3 regions of the Azonexus sp. GW821-FHT04F04 genome follow, and region 2 is predicted to be linked to each of the others. Evidence: riboswitches for the same ligand, from Rfam matches in the RefSeq annotation. Region 2 holds a riboswitch; each other region holds the start of a gene.
What was found. Region 2 has a riboswitch for cobalamin ahead of AC07TV_RS14095 (ribonucleoside-diphosphate reductase subunit alpha). Riboswitches for the same ligand answer to the same signal wherever they lie in the genome.
Positions count from the first base shown of each region.

Region 1 (5,313 bases), on a different contig from region 2:
GCCCCGCCTTCACTGCCCAGCAGCGCAGCCAGCACTTCACCGTAGGAAACCTTGAAACTACCCACTGTCAACGCCAGCCCGATACTCGCCACGGCCAGAAGGCCGAGGCTGGCGAGAATCAGGAAGGCGCGGTGACGGGTGGGCATGAATTGTTACTTCGGACTGTAGCGGATACCGACGAAGGCGTTCATGCCCGGCGTGGCATAGGTGTCGGCCAACACGTACTCTCGGTCGAACAGATTGTTGACCCGGGCGAAAACCGACCAGTCCTTGGCAAATCGATAGGCTCCATAGAGGTTGGTGAGCGAATAACCGCCCAACTTCTTGGCCGGCTGGCCGAAAGGATAATCCATGCGGTCGTCGCTGACCTGTTCCTCGACGCGCCATTCCCAGGCGCCATGCGTTTTGCCGATGGCTGCGGCGACGCGATTCTGCGCGCGGCGGGCCAGACGAAGATCGGTGTCCAGATCCTTGGCGTCCAGATAGTCGTAACTGGCCTGAACGTTGAGGCCGGCAAGCACGCCCTCGTAGGCCAGGGTGATGCCTTCCAGTCGCGCGCTGCCGACGTTGCTCGGCGTATTGGTCCACACGATCAGGTTTTCGACGCGATTCAGATACCAGGTCAGCGAAACGTGCTGTGTACCGGTTTCGAAATGCAAGGCCGCTTCGCGGTTGCGGGCATTTTCCGGCACAAGGTTGGGGTTGCCGTGATAGCCAAAACTCAGGGGGTAGTAGAGGTCGTTGAAGGTCGGTGCCTTGAAGGCGGTGCCGTAACCCACGTTGGCACGCCAGTTGCGCGAGAAGCGATAGCCGTAGGCCAGCGAGCCGGTCGTCTTTTCGCCGAACTGCGAATTGTCGTCGCGGCGCAGGTTGGCCTGCAGGCGGTGCGCTTCGTAGCCAAACGTCCAGCCACCGAGCAGGGAATTGTTGGTTCGTTCGCGGACGGCGTAGGCGGCCGTGGTGTCGACCTCCTGTTCCAGGCGCTCGGCGGCGAGCAGGAAATTGCCAAACCGGGTGCGCAGATCGTTTTGCCAGGAATATTGGCGCTGATCAGTCCGGAAATTGCTGTTTCGCAACCCGTTCTTGATGTCATCGGAATCATCGGCGCTCGTCCCGACAGTGACCGTGCTGGTCCAGTTTTCAGTCAGCGCGTTTTTTATGAACGCATTCATGCTGCTCACGCTGTTCCGGTTACGCCAGTCGACCGTTGCGCCGCTGCCGTCGTACTTGCTTTCCCCGTCGCTGTAAAAGAAATTGATGCCGGCTTCATGGCCCTTGGCAAAGCTGTAGGCCAGCCGGCCGCTCAGGCTGTTCATCCAGAAACCGTCGCGATCCTTGTTGGCTGTGGCGGTCCACGGCTTGCTGTTGAAACCGGCAGTCGAATGGGTGGCCGCATTCAGTGCGTAACGCCAGCCGTTCTGCGCGCCAGAAAATCCACCGGAGGCCGAGGCGGTATCGTAAGAGCCAGCGCCCACTTCGCCATAAAAGCGGAGAGGTCCGTCACTTTGGCGAGTGAATACCTGAATGACCCCGCCGATGGCATCGCTGCCATAGAGCGATGAGGCCGGGCCGCGGACGATTTCGATACGCTCGATCTGGCTAGCTGGGATGCGATTCCATGAAGCGCTGCCCGAAGTGGCCGATCCCATGCGCATGCCATCCACCAGCAGCAACACATGGGCGCCGCTTGTGCCGCGCATGTACAGCGATGAGCTGGCACCGAAGCTGCCGTTGACCGAAAATTCGATGCCCGGTTGCCGCGACAGAATTTCTTCGAGGCTCGATTGGCCGGCCGCATCAATGGTTTCGCGTTCGATCACGGAAACATCCGACAACTGTTCCGCGACGCGCATTTCCTGACGCGTTGCAGTGATCAGAATGGGGTCAAGTGCGGCGAGCTGGTCGACGGCGAAAGCCGCAGGGGCAAAAGACAAGGCCAGCAGCGCGGCCATTGGTTTCAAACGTGGATACATGGTTTTCCTTTTCCCGGCGGGCGTCCCCGCATGCCGGAAGAGCATTGAAAAGGAAGTGCGAGGGGAGAAGGGCTGGTTGCGTTAACCCGCACCACACCCCCGTGGCACTTCCGCTTTTTGTCTCAGGCCGGTATCCGGGCTCACAAGTCTTGACGTATCGCCTTCCCAGGTTGGCACCCAGTGGCATGTTGATACGCCCGCACTTGCTTACCGTTGCGGGGGCAGCAGCGGATTTGTCTCGTTGGAGACGCACCGCTTTCCCGTTTAACTGCGTTTGGAGAAACCTTACGCAGCACCTGACACGGCGCGCATTCTACATTCATTCGTGCTGCAGCGCATCAGGCGGCATGCTGGTGTTTGCTATAAACCACTTTTAGAATAATGGCTTAGTCCTTGACCACGCGGCGTTTTTCCCTCTATAGTTCGTCGCATGAATGTGGAACTCGAAACGCTAGAAGCCAAAATCGAACAGGTTGTCGCACTGGTTCATCAGTTGCGCGCCGAGAATGAGGTTTTGAAGAACCAGATGACCGCGGCCGAGGCTGAACGGCTGCATCTGCGGCAGACGATGACGGTCGCCCGCGAGCGACTTGAAGGTCTGATGGACAAGATTCCCGAGGATGTCTGAGATGAGTGGCGAGCCGAATTTCCTCGACGTCAAGATCATGGGTCGCGAATACCGCGTCGCCTGCACGCCAGAAGAGCGTGATGCCCTGCTCTCGGCGGTTGATCTGGTCGACAACAAAATGCGTGACATCGCGCAGCGCACCAAGAACACCATCGCCGAACGCGTCGCCGTCATGGCTGCCCTGAACATTGCCCACGAGCACCTTTCCGGGGCTGCCGGCGGGGCTGGAAAAGAGTTCTCGGAAGCAGTTGATACTTCCGAAACGAAGCGTAGAATCGGTGACATGGGAGCACGACTTGATGCCGTGCTTGCGCCCCAGCAGCAACTGGACCTGTAGTCGGTTCTGCTGACCCCGGCGCCGCCCGCCGAGCGTCCCCTGCGGTGTTTGTTAAGGCCATACATTCCTTGAACCAATGCTAATTGGCATCGGTTGCGGACCATCAATCCGCTGTTGTGCGCGCTCCCAGTGAGCGTGCCTGATGCGGAAGGAATGCGACCACTCTGGACCCAGGTTCAGGATGCCGGCCTGACGGCACTTGCGGGGGCCTTTTTTTTGCCCTCGAAATTACCTGAACGCATGCAATATTGGCTGATGAAATCGGAGCCGGACGAGGTTTCCATCGACGACCTCGCTGGCGCGCCGGGACAGGCGTTTCCGTGGTTCGGTGTACGCAACTATCAGGCGCGAAATTTCATGCGCGATGCGATGCAGGTCGGTGACCTTGCCTTCTTTTACCACTCCAGTTGCGCCGAACCGGGCATTGCCGGCATTTGCGAAGTATGTTCCGAGCCTTATCCGGACGAGACGCAGTTTGCTACGGTCAACCGGTATTTTGACCCAAAATCGAAACCGGAAAATCCGCGCTGGTGGCTGCGCGATGTCCGGTTCGTCAGCAAGTCGCACCTGATTCCGCTGGCCAAACTGCGCGGTTATCCGGAGCTTGCCAACATGCGCCTCCTTGCCCGCGGCAACCGCCTGTCGATCATGCCGGTCACGCCCGACGAGTGGGCATTCATCAACCGTCTCATGGCAGATAACTCATGACAATCTGGTGGCTGGCCTATCCCCTGCTGGGAATCTTCGGCGGCTTCGTTGCCGGTCTGTTCGGCGTTGGCGGCGGGCTGACCCTCGTCCCGTTCATGTACATGCTGTTCGTCGCCCAGAACTTCCCGCCGGAGCATGTCATGCATCTGGCGCTCGGTACCTCGATGGCGACCATCGTTTTCACGTCCATTTCCAGCATGCGCGCCCACCATGCGCATGGCGCGGTGCGTTGGGATGTTGTCCGCAATCTGGCGCCGGGTCTGGTGCTTGGGACTTTTGCTGGCTCGCTGGTCGCTGGTCAGGTGCCGACCGGGCCGATGACGGTGATTTTTGTCGTCATCGTTTATTACGCCTCGATCCAGATGATCCTCGATTTCAAGCCGCAAGCCCACCGGCAACTGCCCGGACCGGCCGGATTGTTTGCTGTCGGGGGCGCTATTGGGGGCGTGTCGAGTCTGGTTGCTGCGGGGGGCGGTTTTCTATCGGTGCCGTTCATGCTGTTCTGTAATGTTGCCATCCACTCGGCGGTTGGCACCTCGTCGGCGCTCGGTTTTCCGATTGCCCTGGCTGGCGCCATCGGCTACATCGTTGCTGGTTGGAGTGACACTGGTTTGCCCAATTATTCGCTGGGCTACATATACCTTCCGGCTTTCGTCGGCATCGTCGTGATGAGCATCCTGATGGCGCCGGTCGGCGCCAAACTGGCGCACAAATTGCCGGTCAAACAACTGAAGCGGGCATTCGGCGGTTTTCTCGCCCTGCTCGCCACCAAGATGTTGTACAGCCTGATCGGCTAGGCGGATTATGAGATTGCTTGTTCTCGGAGCGACCCCGGAGAATAGGCGACCCCTATCCACCCATGCCGCCATCGCCAGATACTGATGGCGAACGGATGTAGCTACCAGGCCAGCACGTAGCGGCCGGTAAACGCCCCAATCGCAGTCGTGATGGAGATTGCGACCACGTACCAGATGGCGACAAACATGGCGCCATCGTTTACGCATGCAACCGTATAAGCCAAGGCTGCGAGCGAGCCCGACAGGACACCGGAAATCGCGCCAGCGGCGGCAAGCCGAGTCGGAATACCCCTGCGCAATCCGGCCTGAATGATGATGAGGCCAGGAAGGGCGGCGGCGACGATGACCCCTACACAAATTGGCGCGGACAGTTGTCGCACCCCTAGTGGCGGGATGCCGCTGCGATCGAAGAGCGCGCCGGCGAGAAGAAATAGAACGCCTGGGAGCAAAGCCAGAGGGCTTGTTGCCATCCCCGGGGTTCCGGCGGCGCGGACGAGAATGACGCCACCACCGGCGAGCAGAATCATTGCTGCAGCCTTGAACTGGAATGGCCAGGCCGTCAGCATCGTGGGCAGATCCGGACGCAACCCGGATACGCCAATTACAATGAGCAAGGCTGCGACAGTGGACAGCGTCAGGCTTGCCCACACGGTGCGACCAAAGGACATGGCCGCATGAGTCTTAATGCCGGCCTGATTGGACAGCCGATGGATAAGCTCATCCGTCCGCATAATCTCGTTGTTACGCTTACGCATCATTTACGCTCCCCTTTGCTGCCGCGATCAATCTCTTTAATGCTCGGTGAAACGCAACTCTCACAGCCCCCTCTTTCATCCCGAGTTCGGTGGCTGCTTCACTGGGTGACGCCCC
Region 1 covers NZ_JBWKSX010000001.1:282,358-287,670, forward strand. Annotated here, with positions in the region: gene AC07TV_RS01365 (FecCD family ABC transporter permease) at 1-146, opposite strand, end outside; gene AC07TV_RS01370 (TonB-dependent receptor domain-containing protein) at 153-1,973, opposite strand; cobalamin riboswitch at 2,082-2,288, opposite strand; gene AC07TV_RS01375 (hypothetical protein) at 2,404-2,601, shown strand; gene AC07TV_RS01380 (cell division protein ZapA) at 2,603-2,938, shown strand; RNA gene ssrS (6S RNA) at 2,972-3,150, shown strand; gene AC07TV_RS01390 (EVE domain-containing protein) at 3,194-3,646, shown strand; gene AC07TV_RS01395 (sulfite exporter TauE/SafE family protein) at 3,643-4,443, shown strand; gene AC07TV_RS01400 (NrsF family protein) at 4,545-5,201, opposite strand; gene AC07TV_RS01405 (sigma-70 family RNA polymerase sigma factor) at 5,191-5,313, opposite strand, start outside.
Region 1: linked by a shared signal. The riboswitch ahead of AC07TV_RS01370 (TonB-dependent receptor domain-containing protein) and the one ahead of AC07TV_RS14095 (ribonucleoside-diphosphate reductase subunit alpha) in region 2 are both predicted to bind cobalamin.

Region 2 (5,313 bases):
GCCAGCATGTCGATCACTCCGGCATCGGGATCGATGACGCCGCCGGTATCCGGCCGCGCCAGGGTGTCGTAACGACTGACGCCGACAACGCAGTCGCTCAGCCCCAGCCAATCGAGGGCGCGGCTGATGTAGGGCGACTGGCTGACGATGCGCGGGCAGTCGGCTGCTTGGGCGAGGCTGGCCGAGAGGGTCAGACAGAGCAAGGCAATGTGGCGGAATTTCATGGTTTTCCTGTGGATGGGATTCATTGGCATGCTTCGCACTCCGGGTTGTCTATCGCGCAGAACTTCGGCTCTTCCGGCACCGCCGCCTCGTCGCGCCCGCCCGCTTTCTCGGCCTGGCTGGCGCCCAGCGTGCGCAGGTAGTATGTGGTTTTCAAACCGCGCAGCCAGGCCAGTTTGTAGATTTCATCGAGCTTCTTGCCCGAGTGCAGCGCCAGGTAGAGGTTCAGCGACTGGGCCTGGTCGATCCATTTCTGACGACGGGCGGCGGCTTCAATGAGCCACACCGGGTCGATCTCGAAGGCCGTCGCGTAACGGGCCTTGAGTTCGTCCGGTACGCGCTCGATGCGGGCCAGCGAACCGTCGAAATACTTGAGATCGGCGACCATGACTTCGTCCCACAGGCCAAGCGCCTTGAGGTCGCGGACCAGCGCCTCGTTGACCACGGTGAACTCGCCGGACAGGTTGGATTTGACGTAGAGGTTCTGGTAGGCCGGCTCGATGCTGGCCGAGACGCCGACGATGTTGGAGATGGTCGCCGTCGGCGCGATGGCGACGCAGTTGGAATTGCGCATGCCGTGGCGGGCGATGCGTTCGCGCAGGGCGTTCCAGTCGAGCTTGGCGTCGCGATTGACGTCGAGATGCCCGCCCCGCCCTGCTTCCAGCAAGTTGATTGAATCGAGCGGCAGGATGCCCTGATCCCACAAGCTGCCGGCAAAGCTCGAATACCGACCGCGCTCGCGGGCCAGTTCGCTCGATGCCGAATAGGCGTGGTAGCAGACGGCTTCCATGGTTTTGTCGGCGAAATCCACCGCCGCGGTCGACCCATAAGGCAAGCCGATTTCGTACAGGCAATCGGCGAAACCCATGATGCCGAGGCCGACCGGCCGATGCCGCAGGTTGGCGTTGCGCGCCTTGGGCGTGGCGTAAAAGTTGATGTCGACGACGTTGTCGAGCATGCGCAAAGCGGTGCTCACGGTGCGGGCCAGCTTGGCCTGATCCAAGGCGCCGTCCTTCAGATGCGCCAGCAGATTGACGGAGCCAAGGTTGCAGACGGCGGTTTCCTCGTCCGAGGTATTGAGCGTGATCTCGGTGCACAGGTTGCTCGAATGCACGACGCCGCAGTGCTGCTGCGGCGAGCGCAGGTTGCAGGCATCCTTGAAAGTGATCCACGGATGGCCGGTTTCGAACAGCATGGTCAGCATCTTGCGCCACAGCTGGACGGCGGGGATTTTCTTGTGCAGCTTGAGCCGGCCGGCGGCGGCCTGCACCTCGTAGCCGACGTAGGCCACCTCGAACTCGGCGCCGAATTTTTCGTGAAGATCGGGTACATCGACCGGTGAAAACAACGTCCATTCGGCGTTGTCCATCACCCGTTTCATGAACAGGTCGGGAATCCAGTTGGCCGTGTTCATGTCGTGCGTACGGCGGCGCTCGTCGCCGGTGTTCTTGCGCAAGTCGAGGAATTCCTCGATGTCGAGGTGCCAGGTTTCGAGATAGGCGCAGACGGCGCCTTTGCGCTTGCCGCCCTGGTTCACGGCGACCGCCGTGTCATTGACCACTTTCAGGAAAGGAATAACGCCCTGACTCTGGCCGTTGGTGCCCTTGATCCGGCTGCCCAGAGAGCGCACCGGCGTCCAGTCGTTGCCGAGGCCGCCGGCGTATTTCTGCAACAGCGCGTTTTCCTTGATGCTCTGGTAGATGCCGTCGAGATCGTCGGCGACGGTGGTCAGGTAGCACGACGACAGCTGCGAATGCAGCGTGCCGCTGTTGAACAGCGTCGGCGTCGAGCACATGAAATCGAAGCTGGAAATCAGGTCGTAGAACTCGATGGCGCGGGCTTCGCGGTCGATTTCGTTGAGCGCCAGGCCCATCGCGACGCGCATGAAGAAAATCTGCGGCAGTTCGATGCGGCGTCCTTCGATGTGCAGGAAATAGCGGTCATACAGCGTCTGTAGCCCAAGGTAGCCAAACTGCAGGTCGCGTTCCGGCTTGAGCGCGGCGGCCAGACGCAGCAGGTCGAAGCTGGCGAGGCGCGGGTCGAGCAACTCCGCGGCGATGCCCTGCTTGATGAAATTTGGCAAATATTCCGGGTTGACCGTGGCAAGCTCATCCAGCTTCACCGGCCGGCCGAGCACTTCGCGCCCCAGGCTGGCCAGCAACAGGCGGGCGGTGACCTGGTTGTAGGCTGGCTCGCGCTCGATCAGGGTGCGCGCGGCAAGGATCAGCGCCTGGTAAACGTCGGCCAGCGGCACCCCGTCGTAGAGATTTTTCAGGGCGCTATCAAAGATGGTTTTACCCGAAACCACGTCGCCAAGCCCGAAGCAGGCAGCTTCGCAATTCCTGAGCAGCAAGGCGCGATCAAGCGGCTGACGCACGCCGTTATCGAGCACATGGAGTTCGATAACAGCGGGCTCGTCCCCATGGCTGGCCGCCCGCTCACCGGCGCGGCGCTCGCGGTAAAGCACGTAGGCGCGGGCCACGTCATGCTCGCCAGCGCGCATCAACGCCAGTTCAACCTGATCCTGGATGTCCTCGATATGCACCGTGCCGCCGTCGGGCAGGCGGCGGGTCAGCGAATTGACCACCGTCTGCGTCAGGCGGGCGACGACCTCGCGCAGACGCGACGACACCGCGCTCTGGCTGCCCTCGACAGCAAGAAAGGCCTTGCTCAGCGCGACGGCGATCTTGTCGGCGTCGAAGGCAACGAGCGCGCCGTTGCGGCGGATGACTTGCAGAGCAGCAACCGCGAAGGCGTTAGCGGCTGAAAGAGACTGGACATTGGATGGCAAGGCGATTCTCCGTATCGGGGGGCGGAGAACCGAGTGCGTAACCGGCCGGCGCACGCGGACCAGCGCTGCGGAGACAAACCCGGCAACGACTGGACACGACGGACAAACAGCAATGGACCACGCAAAAAACCTCTCGTCAGGGACACCCCGCCCCAAAAACATGAAAGAAATTTGTCGTGGCAGGTCTCCTGGCTCTCGGTTCATTGCGTTTCACCCGCCTTCCCGGACGCATCCAGTGGCATGTGTTGGCGAAACGCTCGCCGATTACAGTTGCGGGGGCAGCCCCGGAATTCAGACCTTGCGGCCTGGCACCGGATTCCCGTTTTAATCCCCTGAAAGGGAACCATCAACAGCGCCGAGTCTAACGACGACGCATGCCATGGTCAACACCGGAACACTAAATAAGGCCTCAGTACTCACACCAGACACTACCGGTAGTGTTTTTTACCGGAACAGACGCCAGAGGATGCCGTCCGTGAGAAAATCCGTCCATGCGACCCCTAGCCTTCGTAGACCTCGAAACCACCGGCGCCACCGCCACCCATGACCGCATCACCGAAATCGGTATTGTCGAAGTCGATGCCGACGGTTCCGTGCGCGAATGGCAGCAGCTGGTCAATCCCGGCATGCGGATTCCGCCTTTCATCGAGCAACTGACCGGTATCAGCAACGACATGGTGGCCGATGCGCCGCCGTTCGAGGCTGTCGCCGCCGAAACCATGAAGCGCCTCGAAGGCCGGCTGTTCATTGCCCACAACGCGCGTTTCGACTATGGCTTTCTCAAGAACGAGTTCAAGCGCCTCGGCATCACGTTTCGCGCCTCGGTGTTGTGCACCGTCAAGCTGTCGCGCACCTTGTTTCCCGAGCACAAGCGGCACAATCTCGACAGCCTGATCGAGCGTCATGACCTGCAGGCCGAGGCCCGGCACCGGGCGCTGGCCGACGCGCAACTGATCCACCAGTTTTGGCAAAAAATCCACGTCGACCGCAGCATTCACGACATCGAAGCCGCGCTCAAGGCGCAGAACGCCCACCCCAGCCTGCCACCGCATCTCGACGCCGGGATCATCGATGAATTGCCCGAAGGCCCCGGCGTTTATCTGTTTTACGGTGAAAACAATCTGCCGCTCTATGTCGGCAAGGCCAAGGACATCCGCCAGCGCGTGCTCTCGCATTTTGCTGGCGACCACAGCGCTGCCAAGGAAATGGAACTCGCCCAGCAGGTCAAGCGCATCGACTGGGTCGAAACGGCTGGTGAAATTGGCGCGCTGCTCAAGGAATCGGCGCTGGTCAAGCAATTGCAGCCAAGTCACAACCGCCAATTGCGCAAGAACGACGAGGCCTGCACATGGACGCTGGTCGACGAGGGCGAAGGCTGGCTGCGCCCGCAACTCATGGCCCTGGCCGATATCGATGCCGGCCTGACCAGTGCCTGCTACGGCCTGTTCAAGACCACAAAAGAAGCCAACAAGGTGCTGCAAGCACTGGCCCAGTCGCACAATCTGTGCGATGTGCTGCTCGGGCTGGAAAAAGTAAAACCCGGCAAACCGTGCTTCGGCCACCAGATCCGCCGTTGCAAGGGGGCCTGCATTGGCGCCGAACCCTACGCCAAACATACAGTTCGTCTGATCTCGGCGCTCGTCGGCCTCAAGCTCGTCGCCTGGCCCTTCGCCGGCCCGGGGCTGTTTCGCGAGGGCGACCAAATCCACCTGATCGAAGGCTGGCGCTACCTCGGCAGCGCCGCCTCGGACGAAGAACTGCACGCCCTGCTCGACAGCCCGCGCCCGGCCTTTGACCGCGACATCTACAAAATCCTCACAAAATACGTCGGCAAGCTGATTCCGTTATCATCGAGCCGACCATCCTGAACGGAACCATCATGAAAACCGCCGCCCTTGTTATCGCCACCCTCTCGGCTTTCTCCCTGCCCACCGTCGCCGAAGAAATCGGCTGCTCGACAACGACCTGGAAACTGATCGGAGCCAATCACCGGGTCTGCATTTACGCCTACGACGACCCGAAGATTCCCGGTGTGACCTGCCACGTCAGCCAGGCCCGCACCGGTGGCGTCAAGGGCAGCTTCGGGCTGGCCGAAGATCCGTCGCAGTTCTCGCTGGCCTGCCGCCAGATCGGCCCGATCACCCTGCCCCCCAAGCTGTCGGAAGACGAAATCGTGTTCAGCAACGACACCTCGATTTTCTTCAAGGAAACCGATGTCCATCGCTTCTTCGACCACAAGCGCAACGTCCTGATTTACATGGCGATCAGCCGCAAGATCATCGAAGGCGCCCCGGCCAATG
Region 2 covers NZ_JBWKSX010000007.1:20,011-25,323, reverse strand. Annotated here, with positions in the region: gene AC07TV_RS14100 (ABC transporter substrate-binding protein) at 1-224, opposite strand, end outside; gene AC07TV_RS14095 (ribonucleoside-diphosphate reductase subunit alpha) at 245-3,013, opposite strand; cobalamin riboswitch at 3,175-3,376, opposite strand; gene AC07TV_RS14090 (3'-5' exonuclease family protein) at 3,505-4,881, shown strand; gene AC07TV_RS14085 (CreA family protein) at 4,893-5,313, shown strand, end outside.

Region 3 (5,313 bases), on a different contig from region 2:
TGCAGATGCACTGTCTTCGGCTCGTCTTCGCGTCAGGGACAATTTGTGAAAGCGCCGCAAACGGCACCGAGAGATCTAAAGGGCGAAGGATAGCAGGTGGGGGTGGGGTAAGGCGATGGAGGGCGGTTCAGCCACGCAACCGTCGGACAAGAAATATGGCAAGTGCTGTAATTCCCGCGCTCAGGAACGTCAAGCCAAAATACGGCAGTCGACGGACAACTCTGGAAAATGACCTATCCTGGTCCAAGGCTTCAAATGAAATGCCGTAATGAAGGCAAACCAAATACGCAATGAGTGTTATCACCAGCCCAACCACTACAAATGCGTAGCCGGGCATTGCGGAGGCGTAAGTTTCCTTCCTGCGCACCAGCAATGTGATCGGCAATACCAGGCCAATCAACATGGCGAATCCAACGTAGGTCAGATTGAGTCGGATGGAAATGAGCGCGGTGATGATCGCAATCGGGAAGAAGGTAAGCCGTTCCATTGATGTGGGGCCAATTGATTTTGTCTGGTGCTGGCGCCTTAAGTCTAATGGCATTTAATGCCTCGCGTACGGATTACGCAAGGTCCGGACAGTGCACTAATCCGGGATAATCCCAGCTTTCATTTTTGACACGATCCATGCCCTGTTCCTTCCTCATGGTCCAAGGGACCACTTCCGATGCCGGCAAGACGACGCTGGTTGCCGCCTTGTGCCGCATCCTGCAGCGTCGGGGCGTGCGTGTCGCGCCGTTCAAGCCGCAGAACATGGCGCTGAATTCGGCGGTGACGGTGGATGGTGGCGAGATCGGGCGGGCGCAGGCGTTGCAGGCGCTGGCTTGCGGGCTGGCGCCGCATACCGATTTCAATCCGGTGTTGTTGAAGCCGACGACGGACAAGAAGGCGCAGGTCATCATTCATGGTAAGGTGGCTTTCGACCTTGATGCCAAGGCCTATCACGAGTACAAGCCGCGGGCGATGGGGGCGGTACTCGAGTCGTGGGCGCGGCTAACGGCGGCTTACGACTGCGTGGTGGTCGAGGGGGCCGGGTCGCCGGCCGAGATCAATTTGCGCGACCGCGACATCGCCAACATGGGTTTTGCCGAGGCGGTCGATTGCCCGGTGATCATCGTTGCCGACATCGATCGGGGCGGGGTTTTCGCCCATCTCGTCGGCACGCTGGAGCTGCTGTCGCCGACCGAGCAGGCGCGGGTCAAGGGCTTCGTCATCAACCGTTTTCGCGGCGACATCGCGCTGCTTGAATCGGGCCTGACCTGGCTGGAAGAGCGGACCGGCAAGCCGGTTCTCGGTGTTTTGCCTTATTTGCACGGCCTGATGCTCGATGCCGAGGACGCCATCGCGACTGCCACGGTCGACCGGGAAAAAACGCCAAAATTGAAAGTCATCGCGCCGGCTTACCCGCGTGTTTCCAACCACAACGACCTTGACCCATTACGCCTGCACCCGGAAGTCGATTTCCGCTGGATCGGCCCGGGCGAAACGGCGCCGGCGGCCGACCTGATCGTTCTGCCCGGTTCCAAGGCTGTCCGTGCCGATATCGACTGGCTGCGCGAAAAGGGCTGGGCGGCGGCCATTCACAAGCATCTGCGTTATGGCGGCAAGGTGGTCGGCCTATGCGGCGGCTACCAGATGCTGGGCCAATTGATCCACGATCCGCAGGGGCTGGAAGGCCAGCCGGGCAGCACGCCGGGGCTGGGCGTGCTGGATGTGGAAACGACGCTCGAAGCCGAGAAGCAGCTACGAAATGTGAGTGGTCACTTGTCGCTTCCCGGCCAGCCAGCGATGACAGGCTACGAGATTCACCTCGGCGTGACGCGCGGCACCGGCTTGGCGCAAAGCGCCGTTCAGCTGGCGGATGGCGTGCCCGACGGTGCCATTTCCCCCGACAACCAGGTCTTCGCAACCTATTGTCACGGCGTTTTCGATCACCCGGAAGCGCTGACCGCCTTGCTCGCCTGGGCCGGCATGCAGGAAACCGAGCAGGTCGATTTCGCCGCCCGGCGCGAGGCCGATCTTGAACGTCTGGCCGACTCGGTCGAGGCCGCGCTGGATTGGAAAAAAATGGCCGATCTGCTTCCGGGCGGCTTTGAATCTCAGCCCGTCGAACGCAGCGTATAAGCCAGGCAAAGCCGTAGCGGGATAGCGGCGGCGGTGAACAGGTCGGTCAGTTCGCTGGTGCTCAGGGTGGCCGGCATGACGCTGACCCGACCGTTGCCAACCTCGAAAACCGGGGTTTCGAGCAGCGACCGGCGGGCGGACTCGAGGGCGCTGATCGTCTCGCCATCCAGATTGGTGCTGGCCAGCACGAGAAAATGAATGGCCGGGGCCGGGGCGCCGCTCAGCGGATCGTTGTCGGGCGTGCGCGGCAACGGTGTGCTGCGCACGCGGGTATCTTCTTCGATGCGCCAGGGCCAGATGTAAAGGCCCGCGGTGTCATCCGGCCGGCTGATGCGGACGGGCAGGGTGGCGTGTTTGGCGATGACTTCGCGCAAGGCGGTGAGGCGGGTGAAAAGGGGCATGGCGTTCTCCTGAACGTGCCGGGTGGCTGGTCAGGCTAGCACAGCGCAGCGTGGTTAGCCGGGCTGTTTGAGGCTCAGCGGCAATCCGGCGGCGACCAGCGTGACCTGATCGCAAACAGCCGCTACGCGCTGGTTGAGGCGACCCTGTTCGTCGGCGAACAACCGCGAGACGGGGTGCATGGGGACGATGCCCCAGCCGACTTCGTTGGAGACGAGGATGATGTGACCGGGCAATTGCGGCAGCAGGTCGATCAGCGCGGCGGTTTCTTCGCGGAACAGCGGGCAGTCGATCGCCTCGCCGGCTTCGGCCTGCGTCGCGGCTTTGCCGGCGAAGAGCAGGTTGGATAGCCACAGGGTCAGGCAATCGACCAGCAAGCAGGTGTCCGGGGCCGCCAGTTCGCGCAGGCGGGTGGCGAGGTACAGGGTTTCTTCAGTACAGCCCCACTCGGCCGGCCGGCGTTCGCGGTGGTGGGCGACGCGGCGGGCCATTTCGCCGTCGAGGGCCTGGGCGGTGGCGAGGTAGACGACTTTCAGGCCGCGTTTTTCGGCCGATTCGCGGGCGCGTTGTTCAGCCAAGAGGCTCTTGCCCGAGCGTGCGCCACCGAGGATCAGTTCTTTCATGGGCATGCATTGTCGGCGAACCGGCCGGTATAATCCACCCCGATTCGACGAAACGGAACCCGGTGCGAGTTAATTCTCAATTCCGGGGCGGGCCCGCCGCTGTAATCGGGGACGGATGCTGCAACAGGCCACTGGTGAAAACCGGGAAGGCGCAGCGCTCCGGCTGATCCGAAAGCCAGAAGACGTGTCGAATCCTCTTGGGAAGCCTGTGGACAGGGTTTCGCGGCAGCGTTTTGGCGAATTCGCCAGACGTCGTCGCGAGGCCCTCTTTCTTTTGGAGAATCGGATGCATTCGTTGGACTTCAAGATCACCGCCCCGGACCGGGGAATCGAAAATTCGCTCAAAAATCGCGTTGACCGCAAGACCAAGCCGCTCGGCGCGCTCGGTCTGCTCGAACGCACGGCCATCCAGATCGGCCTGATCCAGCAAAGGCTCGATCCGGAGTTCGGTCAGCCGCACCTGCTGGTTTTCGCCGGTGACCACGGCGCGGCCAGTGCTGGTGTCTCGGCCTACCCGCAGGATGTGACCTGGCAGATGGTCGAAAACTTCCTGGCTGGCGGCGCCGCGATCAACGTTTTCGCCCGCCAGAACGGCCTGCATCTGGCCATCATCGACGCCGGCGTGGCGCACGATTTCGGCAAACGTGCGGGGCTGATCGACGCCAAGATCGCCGCCGGCACGGCCAATTACATTGAAGAGCCGGCGATGACCGCCGAGCAATGCGCCCAGGCCATCGCCCGAGGTGCCGAAATCAGCCGCAATCTGTCGGCCAATGGCTGCAATGTCGTCGGCTTCGGCGAAATGGGTATCGGCAATACCGCCGCCGCCTCGCTGATCACCCACTGCCTGACCGGCCTGCCGCTCGCCGACTGCATCGGTCGCGGTACCGGGCTCGATGATGCCGGGCTGGCGCGCAAACAGGCGCTGCTCGAAAAGGCGCTCAACCGCTATCGCGCCGTCGGCGGCAGCAACGAGCCGCTGGCCGTGCTGGCCGAATTCGGCGGCTTCGAAATCGCCATGATGGTCGGCGCCATGCTCGGCGCTGCCGAAGCGAAGATGACCTTGCTCATCGATGGCTTCATCGTGGGCTCGGCGGCCCTGACCGCCACCCGGCTGGTCCCGGCGCTGGCCGAATACAGCGTGTTCTGCCACCGCTCGGCCGAAGCCGGCCACGCCGCCCAGTTGGCGGCGCTCGGTGCCGAACCCTTGCTCGACCTCGGCCTACGCCTCGGCGAAGGGACCGGTGCCGCGCTGGCCTTCCCGCTCGTTCAGGCCTCGGTCAATTTCCTCAATGAGATGGCCAGTTTTGAGTCAGCTGGCGTATCTGACAAAGCATGATCCGCCGCGAGCTGGCTACCTTCTTCGCCGCTCTCGGCTACTTCACCCGGCTGCCGGTGCCCGGCTGGGTCGGCTATTCGCCTGACGGGCTGGCCCGGGCGGCGCGCTATTTGCCGGCCATCGGCTTGCTCGTTGGCGGCGTCGGAGCGCTGGTTTTTTGGCTGGCCGGCCAAGTCTGGGTGCAGCCGGTGGCCGTCGTGCTTAGCATGATCGCCACCATCGCCCTGACTGGCGCCTTCCACGAGGACGGGTTGGGCGACACTGCTGACGGCCTCGGCGGTGGCTGGGACAAGGCGAAAATCCTGGCGATCATGAAGGATTCGCGGGTCGGCAGCTATGGCGTGATCGCCATCGTTCTCGCTCTGCTCGGCAAGTTCGCCTTGCTGTCGACGCTGCCGGCCGGGCAGGTGGTGGCGGCGCTCATCGCCGGCCACGCGGTTTCCCGCTTCTGCGCTATCAGCCTGATGGCAACCATGGATTACGCCCGTGACGACGAGACCAGCAAGGCCCGCCCGGTCGCCGCCCGGCTTGGCCTTGGCCCGCTCCTCTTTGCGCTGGTTTTCGCCGGCCTGCCGTTACTGCTCCTTGTGCCTGAGCCGGCGATGACCGCCATCGCCCTGGCCGCATTGGCCACCCTCTGGCTCGTCGCCAAATGTCGCCGCTGGCTTGGCGGCTATACAGGCGACTGCCTGGGGGCCGTGCAGCAACTGGCCGAAATCGCTTTCTACCTCGGCTTGGCTGCGTTTTTTTAGCGCCGCTACAGGGAAATGTGGCATTCCCAAGGTCAACCAGAAAAATTGCCCAAAATTGAAAGGCAGCCGGTGGCTGTCC
Region 3 covers NZ_JBWKSX010000008.1:124,025-129,337, forward strand. Annotated here, with positions in the region: gene AC07TV_RS15865 (hypothetical protein) at 128-487, opposite strand; gene AC07TV_RS15870 (cobyric acid synthase) at 625-2,121, shown strand; gene AC07TV_RS15875 (Pvc16 family protein) at 2,097-2,522, opposite strand; gene cobU (bifunctional adenosylcobinamide kinase/adenosylcobinamide-phosphate guanylyltransferase) at 2,577-3,143, opposite strand; cobalamin riboswitch at 3,172-3,349, shown strand; gene cobT (nicotinate-nucleotide--dimethylbenzimidazole phosphoribosyltransferase) at 3,430-4,482, shown strand; gene AC07TV_RS15890 (adenosylcobinamide-GDP ribazoletransferase) at 4,479-5,234, shown strand.
Region 3: linked by a shared signal. The riboswitch ahead of cobT (nicotinate-nucleotide--dimethylbenzimidazole phosphoribosyltransferase) and the one ahead of AC07TV_RS14095 (ribonucleoside-diphosphate reductase subunit alpha) in region 2 are both predicted to bind cobalamin.